One region of the Bradyrhizobium sp. SZCCHNS1050 genome, then DNA from elsewhere that is predicted to be linked to it. Evidence: riboswitches for the same ligand, from Rfam matches in the RefSeq annotation. Region 1 holds a riboswitch; the other holds the start of a gene.
The links. Region 1 has a riboswitch for ZMP and ZTP ahead of purH (bifunctional phosphoribosylaminoimidazolecarboxamide formyltransferase/IMP cyclohydrolase). Riboswitches for the same ligand answer to the same signal wherever they lie in the genome.

Region 1 (9,197 bases):
GATCGGCGCCGCCCAGATCCTCTGGATGGACGTTCCTGACCACGCCGCCGTCGACCTCTCCGTCCGCCTGGTGCAGGCCGACCGCCGCGCAGCGAAATATGCCGGGCTCGTCAACGCGGTGCTGCGGCGCTGCGCGCGCGAGGGCGCAACCCTGCTCGACGATGCCACCGGTCAGCCGCTCGACATCGCGCCCTGGCTGCTCAAGCGCTGGATCGATCATTATGGCGAAGCGACCGCCAGGGACATCGCCGCGGCGCTCGGCCAGGAGCCGTCGCTCGACCTCACGGTGAAGTCGGACCCGGCGCAATGGGCGTCGCGGCTGCATGGTGAGGTGCTGTCGACCGGCACCGTGCGCACCGTGCTGCATGGTTCGGTGACGGTGCTGCCGGGCTTCGCCGAGGGACAATGGTGGGTGCAGGACGCCGCCGCCGCCTTGCCTGCGCGCCTGCTCGGCGACATCAGCGGCAAGGCCGTCGCCGACCTCTGCGCGGCGCCAGGCGGCAAGACGGCTCAGCTCGCCCATGCCGGCGCCCGCGTCACCGCGGTCGACCGGTCGCCGGCCCGGATGAACCGGCTGAAGGACAACATGACCCGGCTGCAGCTGACCGCCGAGACGGTCGTGGCCGACGCCGCCGAATGGCAGCCCGCCGACAGCGGCGGCTTCGACGGCCTGCTGCTCGATGCGCCCTGCACCTCGACCGGCACGATTCGGCGTCATCCCGACGTCGGCTGGTTGCGCAGCGAGGCCGACATCGCCGCGTTGTCGGGCTTGCAGGCGCGGCTGTTGACCAGGGCGGGCAGCCTGATCAAGCCGGGCGGAACCCTGGTCTACTGCACCTGTTCGCTGGAGCCCGAGGAGGGCGAGCAGGTGGTCGAGCGCGTGCTGGCCGAAACCACCGAGCTGCGCCGCGTCCCCGTCAACGCCGGCGAGGTGGCAGGACTGGCCGAGCTGGTCACCCCGGCCGGCGACCTGCGCACGCTGCCCTGCCATTTGCCGCACCAGGACCCCCGGCTTGGCGGTCTCGATGGTTTTTATGCGGCGAGACTGGAGCGGCGGCCGTGAGCGTGTCATCGTGCGCCGTGCGCCGGCCCTGCGTCGGTCGGGCTTTAAGGGCGTCGGCGTTGCGTTAGTCCGTTAAATCCTGATTTTGCACCAGATTCTGGTCCCGCGATGGTGCTGCACCGGGGCCAAAAATGGTGTATCGGCGGCAGTTGCGATCTATGAAGGATGCGCAACCGAATCCCCCTCTGAATCCAAGGCTTGGCGTGTCCGCCGCTCAACGCAGACGCATATCGACGCTGGTGATGGGCCGCTTTGCGCGCAGCCTGATGTCCAACGTCAGCGGTGTATCGGTATCCGTGTCCGGGTTGTGGCCCGGTCGCGCCGACCGACTCATCATTGCGCCGCATGACCTGCGCACGTCGGACGCGACGCGGGCGGCCGAGATCTACGCCGGCCGCTTCGTCTTCGCCGGCAAGATCGTGACCTGCCATGGCCGCTCGATCTTCGACCTGGAGCCGCCGTCCGAGGACTGGGAGGTGGCCCTGCTCGGCTTCGGCTGGCTGCGACATCTGCGCGCAGCCGACACCGCGCTGACCCGCGCCAATGCCCGTGCTCTGGTCGACGACTGGATCACCAACCAGATCGGCCGCCATCCGCTGAGCCGGCGCGCCGACGTGCTGGCGCGGCGGGTGATCTCGCTGCTGTCGCAGGCGCCGCTGGTGCTGGCCGATTCCGACGGCAAGTTCTACCGCCGCTATCTGCGCGGGCTGACCCGCGAGATCCGCTATCTGCGCTATTCGACGATCGACATCCCGGATGGCGCGCCGCGGCTGCAGGTGCTGATCGCACTGTGTTACGCCTCGCTGTGCCTCGCCAACCAGGCCAAGCACATCCGCAGCGCGACCCGGAAACTCTCCGACGAATTGCAGCGGCAGATCCTGCCCGATGGCGGCCACGTCTCGCGCAATCCGGGCGCGCTGATCGAATTGCTGATCGACCTGCTGCCGCTGCGGCAGACGTTTGCGGCCCGCAACATCGCCCCGCCGCCGGCGCTGCTCAACGCCATCGACCGCATGATGCCGATGCTGCGCTTCTTCCGCCACGGCGACGGCAACATGGCGCTGTTCAATGGCATGGGCGGCACCCCTTCCGACCTGCTGGCGACCCTGCTCGCCTACGACGACACCCACGGCACGCCGATGGCGAGCATGCCGCATTCCGGTTTCCAGCGGCTCGATGCCGGACCGATGACGTTGATCGTCGATACCGGTCCGCCGCCGCCACCGCATCTGAGCCATGAGGCCCATGCCGGCTGCCTCGCCTTCGAGATGTCCTCCGGACCGTGCCGCATCGTGATCAATTGCGGCATGCCGTCGACCGGTCGCGATAATTGGCGCGCCTTCGCGCGCAGCACGGTGGCGCATTCGACGCTGACCTACCACAACACCTCGTCCTGCACCTTCGTCGAGATGTCGGCGATGAAGCGCCTGCTGCACGGCGCGCCGATCGTATCGGGTCCGACGCGGGTCGAGAATTTCCGCGAGATCGTGCCCGACGGCACCGTGCTGTCGACCTCGCACAACGGCTACGCGGCGAAATTCGGCCTGATCCATCGTCGCGTGCTGGTGGCGGCGGAGGACGGCTCGCGGCTCGACGGCGAGGACACCGTGACGCCGGCGCAGGGCGCGCGGCTCCGCGGCGGCGGATCGGACTACGCGCTGCGCTTCCACCTGCACCCGGCCGTCAAGGCCAGCCGGCTCAGCGACGGCCGCGGCGCCATGCTGGTGCTGCCCAATCGCGAGGTCTGGACGTTCGAGACGTTCGACGATCGAGTCGACCTCGAGGACAGCGTGTTTCTCGCCGGCAATGACGGTCCGCGCCGCACCACGCAACTGGTGATCCGGCAGGACGCGCAGCAGGCCCCGTCGATCCGCTGGAGCTTCGTCCGCTCGTCGACGTCCCCGACCGAGACCAACGGGCGCCGCAACGGGCGGAGAGAGCCTGAGCTGCCGCTGTAACACCCTGGCTCTCGCTTCTCAGATCATCTCACATCACCGTCCGTCGAGACGTCCGCCTTCGGCGGGCCCTCGGAACGCGGCCGACGTTCGGGCGGCTCATCGTGAGACGTGCGGCCAAGATGATCGTTCGATCGGCCACCCGTTGTCGCGGGCGGCAAAAGCTGATATGAGGCCCGCTCTCGCGCGACTGGCGACTTTGGATGGAGCACCATCGGGGAGCGCGGGATTTGACGCCGTGCGCCTGGGCATTTTGAACTCCTGCACAAGGACTCTGCCCATGACCAATCAGCTTCGTCGCGTTCACCGTGCCCTGCTTTCCGTATCCGACAAGACCGGCCTGGTCGACTTCGCCCGCTCGCTCGCCGCGCGCGGCATCGAGCTGATCTCGACCGGCGGCACCGCCAAGGCGATTGCCGATGCCGGCCTCAAGGTGAAGGACGTCTCCGACCTCACCGGCTTTCCCGAGATGATGGACGGCCGCGTCAAGACGCTGCATCCGAAGGTGCATGGCGGACTGCTCGCGATCCGCGGCAATGATGAGCATGCCGAGGCGATGAAGACCCACGGCATCGCGCCGATCGATCTGCTCGTCGTCAATCTCTACCCGTTCGAGGCCACGGTCGAACGCGGCGCCCCGTTCAACGACTGCATCGAGAACATCGACATCGGCGGCCCGGCGATGATCCGCGCGGCGTCGAAGAACCACGAGGACGTCGCCGTCGTCGTCGACGTCAACGACTATCACGCCGTGCTGGACGACCTGGCGCGGCATGAGGGTTCGACCACGCTGCTGCTGCGCCGCCGGCTTGCCGCCAAGGCCTATGCGCGCACCGCCGCCTATGATGCCGCGATCTCCAACTGGTTCGCCGCCACCATCCAGAACGACGCGCCCGATTACCGCGCCTTCGGTGGCAAGCTGATCCAGTCGCTGCGCTATGGCGAGAACCCGCACCAGCACGCAGCGTTCTACGCGCTGCCCGGCCGCCGTCCCGGCGTCGCCACCGCTCGCCAGCTGCAAGGCAAGGAGCTGTCCTACAACAACATCAACGACACCGACGCGGCCTATGAGTGCATCGCCGAGTTCGACCCGGCGCGCACCGCCGCCTGTGTCATCGTCAAGCACGCCAATCCCTGCGGTGTCGCCGAAGGGCCCGATCTCGTCACCGCCTACCAGAAGGCGCTGGCCTGTGACTCGACCTCGGCGTTCGGCGGGATCATCGCGATGAACCGCAAGCTCGATGCCGCCACGGCGCACGCGATCACCGGCATCTTCACCGAGGTGATCATCGCGCCCGACGCGACCGAGGAGGCGATCGCGGTGATCGCAGCGCGCAAGAACCTGCGGCTGCTGCTCGCCGGCGCCCTGCCCGATCCGCGCGAAGCCGGCCTCACCGCCAAGACCGTGGCCGGCGGCCTGCTGGTGCAGAGCCGCGACAATGCTGTCGTCGATGACATGGAGCTGAAGGTGGTGACCAAGCGCGCCCCCACCGAAGCCGAGCTGCGCGACCTGCGCTTCGCCTTCCGCGTCGCCAAGCATGTCAAGTCGAACACCATCGTCTACGCCAAGGAGTCGGCGACAGTCGGCATCGGCGCGGGACAGATGAGCCGGGTCGATTCGGCGCGCATCGCCGCGCGCAAGGCGCTGGATGCAGCCAGCGCGCTCAAGCTCGCCGAGCCGCTGACCAAGGGATCGGTGGTCGCCTCCGACGCGTTCTTTCCGTTCGCCGACGGCATGCTCGCCTGCATCGAGGCCGGCGCCACCGCCGTGATCCAGCCGGGCGGATCGGTGCGCGACGACGAGGTCATCAAGGCCGCCGACGAGCACGGCATCGCCATGGTGCTGACCGGCGTCCGGCACTTCCGGCACTGATTGCGCCCACAATCTCCGCCGTCATTCCGGGATGCGCCGCAAGGCGCAGGCCCGGAATCCATAACCACGATCGTGAGTATGGATTCCGGGCTCGCCCTGCGGGCGCCCCGGAATGACGGCGGAGCAAGTTTCAGGCGCCCTGCCCCGCACGACCACCTGAATTCACCCGCGCCAGCAACAGCAATCCCGCCGCAAAGAACGGCACCAGCACGGCCATGCCCGCCTTCTGGCTCGCGGTGGCCGCGGTGATGATGCCGATCAGCAGCGGGCCGATGAACGACGTCACCTTGCCGGTGAGCGCGAACAGGCCGAAATACTGCGCGACGCGCTCCTTGGGCACCATGCGGATCAGCAGCGAGCGCGAGGCCGCCTGCAGCGGCGCGCCGCAGGCGCCGATGACGCAGCCGAGCAAGAGATAGGCGCGCTCCGGCAGCGAAGCGAACAGCGGGCCGCCCGGCACGGCCGGCGTAACCGAAATGAACAGAACCGAATCACGGCTCACCATGAGAATCGCGATGATCGCGAGCAGCAGCAGCGTCATGCTGCCGGCGATCACGCGCTTCGGCCCGAGAAAGTCATCCAGCTTGCCGCCGAGCCAGCCGCCGAACGTGCCGGCGGCGGCGAGGATGATGCCGAAGGTGCCGATCTGGATCGTGTTCCAGCCGAACGTGCCGGCGGCATAGATGCCGCCGAAAGCGAACAGCGACACCAGCCCATCGGTGTAGATCATGTTGGCGAGGAGAAAGAGCGCAACGTCGCGCTGCTGCGGCAGGCTGCGCAGCGTCTGCTTCAGTTGACCAAGCCCCTCGCCCACGGCCGCGCGCAGCCGGTGCCGCGCCGGAAAGTCCGGTGTGAACAGGAACATCGGCAATACGAACACGATGAACCAGAGCCCGGTGAGCGGACCGGAGATGCGGTCGCCTTCATGGCTCACGGGATCGAGCCCGAACAGCGGCTTGAATCCAAACAGCGTGCGGCCGCTGTCGGGATTGGCGGCGAGAAAGCCGAGCACGATGACGAGCGAGAGGATGCCGCCGACATAGCCGGTGGCCCATCCGGTGCCGGACAGCCGGCCGATGCGTTCCGGCGGCACCAGGGTCGGCATCATCGCGTTGTTGAACACGGTGGCGAACTCGACCCCGATGGTGGCGATCACATAGGCCGCGAGCAGCGGCGGGATCAGCTCGGGCGCGCCGGGACGCCCGATCCACATCAGCGAGGCGCCGATCACCAGCATCGCGCCGAACGCCGCGATCCACGGCTTGCGGCGCCCGGTGGCATCGGCGATGGCGCCGAACACCGGTGACAGCAGCGCGATGACGATGCCGGCCGCGGCGGTCGCAAAGCCCCACAGCGCCTGGCCGCTCGCCGCGTCCGGCGCGACATGCGCAGCGAAATAGGGCGCGAAGACGAAGGTCGTGATCAGCGTGAAATAGGGCTGCGCCGCCCAATCGAAGAAGATCCAGCTGACGACGGCCGCGCGCCCGGGATAGATTCGGCCGTCGGCAGGGCCAGAGGTCTCGATCGTGATGACGGCCATTCGAAAATCCTCTGCAATCACCGCGTCGCATCTCGCGACGATCACGGCGTTGCGTTTTACGCCGGCGACGCGGCCCTATAACATCTGACGATCCCAGGCGGATGTCAGCAACGGCAGAATTGCGATGACCACGTTCACGATTGATCGACGACGGCTCCTTGCGGGTTTCATGCTGTTGCTGGCCGGCTGCCTGCCCGCGCGGGCGCTGGATTCGCAAACCTTCGATATCCCGCAGCCACCCGGTGTCACCGCGCCGGCGCAGCCGCCCGCACATGGCATGGTGGTGGCGCAGGAGCGGATCGCAGCCGAAGTCGGCCAGCGCATCCTTGCGCTGGGCGGCAACGCGGTCGATGCCGCCGTTGCCACCGGCTTTGCGATGGCCGTCACCTATCCCGTTGCCGGCAACATCGGCGGCGGCGGCTTCATGGTCATCCACATCGCCAGGACCAACGAGGACGTGGCGATCGACTATCGCGAGACCGGTCCCGCCGCGATCACGCGCGACATCTTCCTCGGCGCCGATGGCAAGCCCGACAACGTCAAGTCGCGCGATTCGGCGCTGTCGATCGGCGTCCCCGGATCGGTGGCAGGTCTCGCGCTGGCGCTGGAGAAATACGGCTCGGGCAAGTTCACGCTGGCGCAGGTGCTGCATCCGGCGATCGTGCTGGCGCGCGACGGCATCCCCGTCGCCGACGACGTTGCCGTCACCCTGCCGATGATGGCGCCGCGGCTGGCAAAATGGAAATCATCGGCCGCGATCTTCATCCGTCCCGATGGCACGGTGCTGAGGGAAGGAGACCAGCTGATCCAGCGCGATCTGGCGGCGACGCTCACCGCCATTGCCGAGCAGGGCCCGCGCGGATTTTATGAAGGGCCGGTCGCCGACCAGCTCGCCAAGGCGATCCAGGATGCCGGCGGCATCATGACAGCGGACGATCTCAAGGCCTACCAGCCGGTGCTGCGCACGCCGGTGCGCGGCACCTATCGCGGCTATGACATCGTGTCGATGCCGCTGCCGTCCTCGGGCGGCACCGTGCTGGTCGAGATGCTGAACATCCTCGAGGGCTTTCCGCTCGCTGAGCTGAAGCAGGGCTCGCCCGCCTCGCTGCATCTGCTGATCGAGGCGATGAAGCGCGCCTATGCCGACCGCGCGCGCTATCTCGGCGACCCCGCCTTCGTCGACGCGCCGGTGCGCGCGATGCTTTCGAAGGACTATGCCGCGCGCCAGCGCGCCGGGATCGATCCCGCGCACGCCACCAGCGCCGGCGACGTGCTCAACACCACGCCGCTGCGGGAGGGCAGCAACACCACGCATTTTTCGGTCGTCGACAATGACGGAAATGCCGTCAGCAACACCTACACGCTGAACTTCCCCTATGGCGTCGGCCTCGTCGCCGAGGGCACCGGCGTGCTGCTCAACAACGAGCTCGACGATTTCACCGCCGCGCCCGGCGCCTCGAATGCCTTCGGCCTGGTCGGCTTCGAGGCCAATCTGCCCGGCCCCGGCAAGCGGCCGCTATCGTCGATGTCGCCGACCATCGTGCTGAAGGACGGCAAGCCCGTGCTCGTCACCGGCTCGCCGGGCGGCAGCCGCATCATCTCGACCGTGCTGCAGGTGATCGTCGACGTGCTCGACTATCGGATGGACGTCCGCCAGGCCGTCACCGCGCCTCGCCTGCATCACCAATGGATGCCCGACGAGGTCCGAATCGAGAAGGGTTTTGCCGAGGACGTGCTCGCCGGTCTGCGCGCCCGAGGTCACAAGCTCGAGGAGCCGATGGGACGGACTTCGGCCAACTCCATCCTGGTGACGTCGGATGGATTCGTCGGCGCGCCGGATCCGCGCAGCAAGGGCGCCACCGCAGCCGGGCGCTGAGGCGCCGGTTCCCAGGCGATGTCGGACATCGCGGCCCCGGATGACGATTTGCCGCCGCCCGGCGGGGCCCCGCACCCGCTTCCCTCCGTTGGCGTGGTGACCGAGGCGCGTTAGAAGCATACAAGGGCGCAGCGAGGCTCGCCCGCGAGACGGTGTCGGACGTTCTGGTGCATTTGCGAAGATTCGTGGTCGGTCTGCTGGTGTTTGCGGCCCTGCTGGTGGCGGGGTGGCTCACCTATCGGCCTGACCGGGCGCTGCGCGTCGCGACCAGCGCGGTCGCCGAGATGATCTGCGCCAAGACCTACGTCTCCGGCTTCGATCCGCAAACGGTGTTTGCGGAGACCATGGAACGGCCCGGTCTGCGCCGGCTGCGGGCCGTGATGCGCTACCGGGTGGAGCCGGACATGCGCATGGTGGAGGCGTCGCTGCTCGGCCTGCACGCCACCCGGGCCACGTATCATGACGGTCTCGGTTGCGTGACGCTCCAGGGCCAGAAGCCGCCTTACGTGCCTCACACCGACGTCGCTGCGCTGCGTGCCGCGGCGCCCGCTCCCGCGTTGCCCGACTTCGCGGACAACACGGCGGTGGAGCCCAGCGATCCCGCGCTGAAGGCAGCGCTCGATCACGCCTTCGAGGAGCCGGCCAACCCGCCGTTCCGCCGCACCAAGGCGGTCGTCGTCGTCAAGGACGGTCGCCTGGTCGCGGAGCGCTATGCGCCGAACATCGGCGTCGATACGCCGCTCCTGGGCTTCTCGATGACCAAGACGGTCACCAATGCGCTGCTGGGCATCCTCACCCGGCAGGGCAGACTGAGCCCGTCGGTCCCGGCGCCGGTTGCGGAATGGCGCGAAGCCGGAGATCCGCGCCACGACATCACCATCGAGCAGTTG
Region 2 (9,197 bases), 700 kb from region 1:
ATGAGTTCTCGCTGGAAAGGCACATCCCAGCCGACCACCTCGTGCGGTCGATCGATAGGTTCGTCGACCTTGAGGACTTACGGCGGGAGCTGGCGCCGTTCTACAGCAACATCGGGCGGCCCTCGATCGATCCGGAGCTGATGATCAGGATGCTCTTGATCGGCTATTGCTTCGGCATCCGATCGGAACGGCGCCTCTGCGATGAAGTCCATCTCAATCTGGCATACCGCTGGTTTTGCCGGCTGGGTCTAGATGGAGGCGTCCCCGATCACTCGACGTTCTCGAAGAACAGGCACGGCCGCTTCCGTGAGAGCGATCTCTTCCGTCGCGTGTTCGAGACCGTCTTGCGCCGCTGCATCCGGGAGCGCCTGATCGGCGGCGAAGGGTTCGCAGTCGACGCGAGCCTGATCAAGGCGGATGCCAATCGGCAGAAGGGAATCGAAGGCGATAAGAGGCTTCCGCCGGAGGCTGCGGGTCGAGCGATCGACGAGTATCTTGCCGTTCTTGATGATGCCGCGTTCGGTGCCGCGACGGAGGTCACGCCCAAGTTTGTATCGCCCTCCGACCCGGCGGCGCGCTGGACGGGAGCGCACGGCGGCCAAGCCTTCTTCGCCTACTCGACGAACTATCTGGTCGACGTCGAGAATGCGATCATCGTCGATGTCGAAGCGACCACGGCGATCCGCCAGGCAGAAGTATTGGCCGCCAAGCGCATGATTGAGCGTTCAATCGAAAGGTTCGATCTTTATCCAAGCCGGCTTCTCGGCGACAGCGCCTATGGCTCCGCTGAGATGCTCGGGTGGCTGGTCTACGAGCACGGGATCGAGCCGCACGTGACCGTCTTCGACAAGTCGGCCCGCACCGACGGGACCTTCTCGCGTGAGGCCTTCACCTACGACCATACCAGGGACGTCTATCGCTGCCCCGCTGGCAACCCCCTCACCACTACAGGGACGCTGGTGAACAACGACACGACGGTCCTCTACCGTGCGAGCAAGCGCGATTGTCAAGCATGCTCTCTAAGAAGCAGGTGTTGCCCCAACACCCCGGCTCGAAAAGTGCCGCGCTCGATCTACGAGGGCGCTCGCGACATGGCACGCGAGATCGCAAGCTCATGGGAAGGCCGCACTTCACGCCGGCTCCGCAAGAAGATTGAGATGCTGTTCGCGCATCTCAAGCGCATCCTCAAGCTAGATCGGCTGCGACTAAGAGGGCCGAACGGCGCACGCGACGAGTTCACCCTCGCTGCAGCCGCTCAGAACCTTCGTAAGATGGCCAAGCTGATCCCGATGCCCGCGCTGACGCCCGCGTGAACCACAACGCGCCAATTCGTCCTCGAAACAGATGGCGTTCACGACGAAACTACTGCCGACTTTTTCAACGGAATCGGCGAATTGCGGACGTGGCGGGGTCGCCCAACCGTGCCGTGAAAGGCCTGGAGCCTGCCGACTTGCGGCGCTGCATCAAGTCGGCAACTATCGCAGGTAAACAGGCCGTGACGCTAGCTCGTTCGGGAAAGCAGCTCGTGACCCTGGCTGTGTGAAAACGCTGCGCGGCTGTTATGATTCTCCAGTGATTCTTTTGGGGGAATCGATGAGGCGCTTCGTTGAAGAGGCGGATCGTGGGCAATGGACGCTGTTGCCTGAATGCCTCGATGATTTCATTGACGAGAGCAACCCCGTTCGCGTGATCGACGCATTTGTCGAAGCGCTCGATTTGTCTGAGATGGGTTTTGAAGGGGTGGAGCCGGCAGCCACCGGTCGGCCGTCGTACCACCCCTCGGTTCTCCTGAAGCTTTACATCTACGGCTATCTGAACCGGGTGCAGTCGAGCCGGCGGCTCGAACGGGAGGCCGGCCGCAATCTCGAGGTGATGTGGCTGCTGGGTCGGCTCGCGCCCGATCACAAGACCATCGCCGACTTCCGTAAAGACAACGGCCTGGCGCTTCGCATGGTCTGTGCGCGCTTTGTCGAACTCTGCCGTGGGATGGGCCTTCTGGCGACGGCGAGCGTCGCCATCGATGGCAGCAAGTTCAAAGCCGTGAACAACCGAGACAAGAACTTCACACGGGCAAAGGTCCAACGGCGGCGTGCTCAGCTGGAGGAGAGCGTCGCGCGTTATCTGAGCCAACTTGACACGGCCGACCGCCAGGAGCCGACAGAGGCGCTGGCTGCGAAGGTGACGAGACTTGCCGAGAAGCTCACGAAGCTGAAGGAGGAAATGGGCAAGCTTGCCGCGTATGAGAAGCAGATGCTTGCGTCGTCCGATCAGCAAATCTCTCTGACCGATCCCGACAGCCGCTCGATGGCAACGAGCGGCCGCGGCTCCGGCGTTGTCGGCTACAATGTACAGGTCGCCGTGGACACCGAGCACCATCTGATTGTGACGCACGAGGTCACGAACAGCGGTTCAGATCGCGCCCAACTTGCTAACATGGCCAAACAGGCAAAGGCCGTTCTCAAGAGCGAGACGCTCGACGCTGTAGCCGATCGCGGCTACTTCAATAGCCCAGAGATCCTCGCGTGCCACGAGGCCGGAATCACGGTGACGCTGCCCAAGCCGCAGACGTCAAATGCTAAGTCGGAGGGACGCTTCGGTAAGCAGGACTTTGTCTATTTGCCAGAACAGGATGCCTATCGCTGCCCAGCTGGAGAGCGATTACCGTATCGCTATACAAACGAAGAAGACGGCAAGGTGTTGCGGCGCTACTGGACCACAGCCTGTCAAACCTGTTCGCTCAAATCCCAGTGCACGCCGGGGCCGGAGCGGCGGATTACACGGTGGGAGCACGAGCATCTGCTTGAGGCAGTGCAGCAGCGCCTTGACGCAAACCCGGAAGCGATGCGCCAGCGGCGCGAGACGGTCGAACATCCGTTCGGCACGATGAAGGCCCGTATGGGAGCGACGCACTTCCTCACTAAATCGCTCCCAAAAGTAGCCGCCGAGATGGCCCTATCGGTTCTGGCCTACAACCTCACACGGGTCATGAACATCGTCGGGGTCAAGCCGTTGATCGCGGCAATCACAGCCTGAGAAACGCCCGCGTCCTCGTGGTCAGGACGGACGTCCGCAAGGCCGTTTTTACACGACCAAGACCCGTTGCTGACATTGGCAGTTAGAGTGAAGCGGGTTCTTCCTATTCGACAGTCGCCGGAAGATATGCTCACCGCCGGCATCATACTTTCCATCGGCATTAGAGTATTGATTTTAGCATTTTTGGCTGCTACGGACTGCTCATTCGCGCGACTGGCGACATCGGATGGAGCACCATCGGGAAGCGCGGAAGAGCAGCCGCTCGCCTGGGCAATTGGGAATTATCCCCAATCGAAACGCTTCTTTCGGAGCTGCCCATGCTGACATCGATTAAGATCTCCGGTCTTCAGACCTACGGCTACCACGGCCTCTTCGAGGAAGAGCGAGCACTCGGACAAAAGTTCAACTTCGACATTTTCGCGATGCTGCAGGAGGTGCGCTCCCACCTCAGCGATGATCTCGGTTCGTCTATCAGATATGACGCCGTCGTGGACGAGGTGGTTCGGAGTGCAGCATCAGGCAAGTTTCAGACGCTTGAAGCTCTCGGCGAGACGATCGCCACGAATCTACTGCGGCGCTTTATGGCGATGGAAAGCGTGACAGTTGCGGTCGCAAAATCGAGTCCACCGATTCCGCACTCGATAGAACAGGTCGGCGTTCAGGTGACCCTGAGCCGTGCTGAGCTTCTGCAGGGACTGAACGACATCGCTGGCGCCTGACACTCTCCCAGTCCGCCTCACCCGCCAAAAACGGAGATGAAAGGAGGAAAGGTCTTGGATTGGATCATTCGGCCGTTCCGAGCAGCGGACGCCTCGGGAGCTAGGCGGCTCATCGAAGCTGTGTGGCATGAACATTTTGACCAGCATGATGATCCTTTTGTCCGAAACTTCATCTACTCGCGCCTATCGGATGTCGACCATGCGGAAGAGTTTTACGGGGATCGCGCGATCTTCGTGTGTGCGATTGCCCGAGATGCTGTAGTCGGCACCGGTGCGATAAAGCGGGTTGACGATCAATCATGCGAAATGACGCGCATGTTCGTCGCGCCGAGCTATCGAGGTCGAGGGGTTGGACGCGCGATCGCGGGCGAGTTGATCGGGTTTGCACGGAGGACGGGCTACGATCTTATCAGGCTGTCGACCAATAACGCATTGGTGGCCTCGCATCGTCTGTACGAAACGCTTGGTTTTCAGCCTGTATTGCCCTGGGAGCCAGGCAGCGAGGCGCACTCGCGCCACTTTGTTCTCTGGCTATCAGGCCACAACTATTGCGACGTCTAGCTCGCGTCTGAAATAGGCTACTAAGCTGGCTCAAACTAAGCCCGCTCCTGGCGCAGAACGGGCCTGCGGTTTGGCGCTCGCAACGCCTGCTATTTGGGTGCAGCAGGACGCTGGTAACCGTGGAAGGAGAAGGCCGCTTTTGAGCGGTTGCTGAGTTATCCTAACAGCTAGATGATCGACGAGCGGTTTGACTGGAGCAGTTATGAAAGCTTTCTGGGCGAGCACAGCCGCTGCGAACATTCTCTATCACGATCTTCCGGGCAGCGGATCGCCCGTGGTGTTTATCCACGGGCTGGGCTGCGCTTCTTCCTGCGACTATTTAGGTATGGTCTTCGGAACTGTTTTCACCGGTCGGCGTGCCATCTTGGTGGACTTATTAGGCTCAGGCTTCAGTGAGCGTCCTGTTGAATTTAGCTGCTCCGTTGATGCCCATGCACATTCTGTTGCTGAGCTTGTTCAATATGTTTGCCCTAGTTCGATATGCATTTTTGGCAATAGCATGGGTGGCGCCGTCGCCATCGCGCTGGCCACCATTCTCGGACCGCGGGTCGAAAAGCTCGTGCTGAGTGAACCCAATCTGGATCCAGGCGGCGGTCCCTTCAGTAGGAAAATTGCTGCGATACCGGAAGCTGAATACGTGGCATACGGCCATGACAGAATTGTCAAAGCGGCGGCGGCGGAGGGCAACGTCGTGTGGGCGGCTTCGATGGCCATCAGCGCAGCTTTCGCAATTCACCGTGGGGCTAGTTCGCTAACCGCCGGACGCGAGCCGACATGGCGCGAGCTGCTTTATGGACTGAAGATACCGAGAACCATTCTCTTCGGAGAACATTCCCTACTAGATACCGAGTTCGACCGGCTGCCGCGGCACGGCGTCAGCGTTGACATAGTTCCGGCTGCAGGACACTCAATGGCGTTGCAAAACCCAGCTGGGCTGGCAGCTGCTTTGGTTCGAGCGCTCGGCTGAAAGCGGCTATTTGCCCGTTGCGGCCCTTTTCGGCCACCTTGGAGAGCATGTCCGCTCTCGGTGCTTACCGGAATTAAGCGGTCTGACGGCCGGTAGGGCGCTTTTGGCCCGCTACGGACGTGCCGGCCGGTTCGCGCGAAGTTTGCTTCTGGCCCTTCTCGGGCCCGCCGGTCGGCGCGGGCGATGGCCGGTCACAGGACTCAACCGGAAGTTACCAGGGCAGAACCGTGAGGCGAGTTTTGACCGATGCTGTCGAAAAAGGACTTGAGAAGTCAAGCGAGCAGTGATTCCTGATTAAAGGGCGGCAGGAGAATCGGGGATGATGGGGCGGCAGGACCGAGATCAGGGCCAGCTCTTTTATGAGTTTAGCCTCGACGAGATGATCCCGACTGATCACCTGTTGCGACGGATCAATGTGTTTGCGACGGCGGTTCTGGCCGATTTGCACGACCAACTAAGGGCTTTTTACAGCGATATCGGCCGGCCCTCGGTTGATCCGGAGCTGATGATCCGGATGCTCCTGGTGGGTTACTGCTATGGCATTCGTAGTGAGCGGCGGCGGTCGTGTCCCCGGAGGTGGTGTAGCTCGGTGGAGCAAAGCCGCCCGGACGCGCGCTCCCAAATAGCGCCGTAGCGGGCGGGCGGCTTTGCGGTGGTCACCGGCAGTTCTCCGGTAGGATCGGGTTGCGACACGCCAACGCAACCGAGGAACCACCGATGACCGAAGACATGATGAACCTGCGCACGCTGGTAGAGAAGACCCCAGACGCCGATCTGCTGCGCGAGATGATCGGCTTTGCGGCCCAGCGCCTGATGGAGCTGGAGGTCGAGAGCCAGACCGGGGCTGCCTATGGCGAGAAGAGCCCCGAACGTCTGGCCCAGCGCAATGGCTACCGCGACCGGATCTGGGAGACCCGCGCCGGTGCGGTGGAGCTGCGCATCCCAAAGCTGCGCAAGGGCTCCTATTTCCCCGGCTTCCTGGAGCCGCGGCGCATGGCCGAGAAGGCGCTCACCGCCGTGGTTCAGGAGGCTTACGTTCAGGGCGTCTCGACCCGTTCGGTCGACGATCTGGTGCAGGCGATGGGCATGACCGGCATCTCCAAGAGCCAGGTCAGTCGGTTGTGCGGCGAGATCGACGACAAAGTGAAGGCCTTCCTCGGCCGTCCAATCGAGGGTGACTGGCCCTATCTTTGGATCGACGCCACCTATGTGAAGGTGCGCCAGCAGGGGCGCATCGTCTCCGTCGCGGTGATCGTTGCAGTCGGCGTCAACAGCGACGGCCGGCGCGAGGTTCTCGGCATGGACATCGGGCCGTCCGAGGCCGAGACGTTCTGGACCGCCTTCCTGCGCAAGCTGGCCCGCCGCGGCTTGCGCGGCGTCAAGCTGGTGGTGTCCGACGCCCACGAGGGCATCAAGGCCACCGTGACCAAGGTGCTCAACGCCAGCTGGCAACGCTGCCGCGTCCACTTCATGCGGAACGTGCTGGCTCATGCCGGCAAGAGCGGACGGCGCGTGGTCTCCGCCTTCATCGCCACGGCCTTTGCCCAGGACGATGCCGAGGCCGCTCGCACCCAATGGCGCAAGGTCGCCGATCAGCTCCGTCCCAAGCTGCCCAAGCTTGCCGGCTTCCTCGACGAGGCCGAGACCGACGTGCTTGCCTACATGACGTTCCCGCCGCAGCATCGGACCAAGTTGCACTCCACCAATCCGATCGAACGCCTCAACGGCGAGATCAAACGGCGCACCGAGGTGGTCGGCATCTTCCCCAATGAGGACGCTATCGTCCGCCTCATCGGAGCTGTCCTGCTCGAACAGAACGATGAATGGGCGGTCCAACGCGCCCGCTACATGACGCTGGAAACCATCGCGCCATTGAGCGATGATCCGAACGTCAGCCTCACGGCTATCGCCAGCTGACAGGCCCGGCTCCAGCCGGCGAACGCGGTGGGCCGCCAGCTACACCACGCTTGGGGACACGATCGCGGCGGCTGTGTCAGGAAGTGGCGCTGCACCTTGCTTACCGCTGGTTCTGCAGGCTCGATCTCGACGATAAGGTTCCGCACCATTCGACCTTCTCGGTGAACCGGCTCGGCCGCTTCCGCCAGAGCGAGATCCTGCGCTACATTTTTGAGCGCGTGGTTGCAGCCTGCATGGTTGCCGGGCTCGTCAAGGGCGAGGGGTTCGCTGCGGATGCGAGCGTGATGGAAGCCAATGCCAGCCGCTATCACGGCAAAGCGCCGGACGAACTGGAATGGACCGACACGCAACGTCAGAAGCGTGCAGTGAGCGAGTATCTTGCTGGACTTGAGGCCGAGGCGCGGGTCCAGCAAGGCGGTGATGCTCGCGGTGGCGGCTCTGATGGGACCCCCACGGCAGCGTCCGATCGCAAGCCGCCGAAGGTGATCTCGCCTTCCGATCCGTCGTCGGCGTGGACGGCAAAAGCCAACAAGCGCGTGCTGTTCGGATATGGCCTAAACTACCTTATCGACCTCAAGCACGCGATCATCGTCGACGTTGAAGCCACGCCGGCGCGGACCTTTGACGAGGTGGCGGCGACCTCAACTATGATCGAGCGCACCAGACGACGATTCAATCTGAAGCCGAAGCGGCTTGCCGCCGACACGGCCTACGGGACCGGCAAGCTCCTTGCCTTTGTTGTCGGTGCAGGCATCATACCGCATATCCCGGTCTGGGATAAGAGCGCGCGAGAGGACAACACATTCTCTCGCTCTGACTTTGTCTTCAAGAAGAAGAGTAACGTCTACATCTGCCCCGCCGGCAAGACGCTGGGCACCACTGGGCATGCCGGCAGCGATCACACAATCCGCTATATTGCCTCGGTGCTGGACTGCCGCGCCTGCTCCCTGAAGCCGAGGTGTTGCCCGAACATGCCTTCGCGCCGCATCCTGCGCGATATTAATGAGGACGCTCGGGATCTCGCTCGGAGCAAGATGAAAACGAAAGCGTTTCTGAAGTCGCGCGACGAACGAAAGCGCGTTGAGATGCGTTTCGCTCACCTCAAAACTCACCACGGTTTCGAGCGCATGCGGCTCAGAGGCCTTTCCGGCGCCCGCGACGAGTTTCACCTTGCAGCCATTGTGCAGAACCTCAAGACGATGGCGTTGCGTTTACTCCGCCCGCCAACAGGTGGAGTGTGCACCTCGATTGGGTGAATGCCAGGCAGCCGGGCGTGATGTTCGCGACTAGGCCTCGACGCTGACCAGAAACAAGCCGAGAGGCTCTTCCAACAGCAAACCCAATTGAAACAGTGCATTTTTCGACAGCATCGACCCGAAGCGGACCATTGCCACGACATGGCAATATGGTATCCCGATGCTGGTCAAGGGCCATTTTCAAGCCGGGGGTTACGCAGTGATCAACCGAAGATACTTCATGGGCGGGCTAACGCTCGTGGCGACCTCGCACCCTCTGTTCGCAGCACCTCCTGAGGAGCTTACAGCGATGAGTGTGGAGGGCTCCATCGCCCTGAAACGCTACAGTCCAGAGTCAACCGGAAAGCGGCCAGGAGTCGTAGTCCTGCATGGCGCGAGGGGCATTGAACTTAAGCCGCGTGCTTATGAGCGCTATGCTAATGCTTTGACTGCGGCAGGCATTGATGCCTACCTGATCCGCTACTACAGCCGCGCAGACGAACAAGTGCTGGACAAGCTAAGCACACAGGAGGAGCGGGAAGCATATCGAACGGACCGGTTCGATATATGGGCCGACCGCGTATCTTCCGCTCTGACTGGCATCCTAGAAAGGCCTGATAGCTCTGGACGGGTCGGCCTGCTTGGGTTTTCACTCGGCGGTTACGTGGCTGCGGCAGCTGCGGCGCGAGACGACAGAGTCTCAGCTTTGGCCGTGCTCTACGGCGGGATGCCAAACAAAATGGTATCTCGCGTGAAGCGTCTGCC

Region 2: another riboswitch for ZMP and ZTP. It lies ahead of folB (dihydroneopterin aldolase); the one in region 1 lies ahead of purH (bifunctional phosphoribosylaminoimidazolecarboxamide formyltransferase/IMP cyclohydrolase).

The regions. Positions count from the first base shown of each region.
Region 1 is NZ_JAUETR010000001.1:2,537,886-2,547,082, forward strand. Features, by position in the region: gene QX094_RS11525 (RsmB/NOP family class I SAM-dependent RNA methyltransferase) at 1-1,063, shown strand, start outside; gene QX094_RS11530 (heparinase II/III family protein) at 1,306-3,021, shown strand; ZMP/ZTP riboswitch at 3,195-3,275, shown strand; gene purH (bifunctional phosphoribosylaminoimidazolecarboxamide formyltransferase/IMP cyclohydrolase) at 3,299-4,891, shown strand; gene QX094_RS11540 (MFS transporter) at 5,022-6,431, opposite strand; gene ggt (gamma-glutamyltransferase) at 6,556-8,307, shown strand; gene QX094_RS11550 (serine hydrolase) at 8,475-9,197, shown strand, end outside.
Region 2 is NZ_JAUETR010000001.1:3,239,580-3,248,776, forward strand. Features, by position in the region: gene QX094_RS14675 (IS1182 family transposase) at 1-1,313, shown strand, start outside; gene QX094_RS14680 (IS1182 family transposase) at 1,594-3,033, shown strand; ZMP/ZTP riboswitch at 3,233-3,312, shown strand; gene folB (dihydroneopterin aldolase) at 3,351-3,752, shown strand; gene QX094_RS14690 (GNAT family N-acetyltransferase) at 3,807-4,313, shown strand; gene QX094_RS14695 (alpha/beta hydrolase) at 4,516-5,280, shown strand; partial or broken gene QX094_RS14700 (transposase) at 5,600-5,839, shown strand; gene QX094_RS14705 (IS256 family transposase) at 5,998-7,197, shown strand; gene QX094_RS14710 (IS1182 family transposase) at 7,248-8,453, shown strand; gene QX094_RS14715 (dienelactone hydrolase family protein) at 8,614-9,197, shown strand, end outside.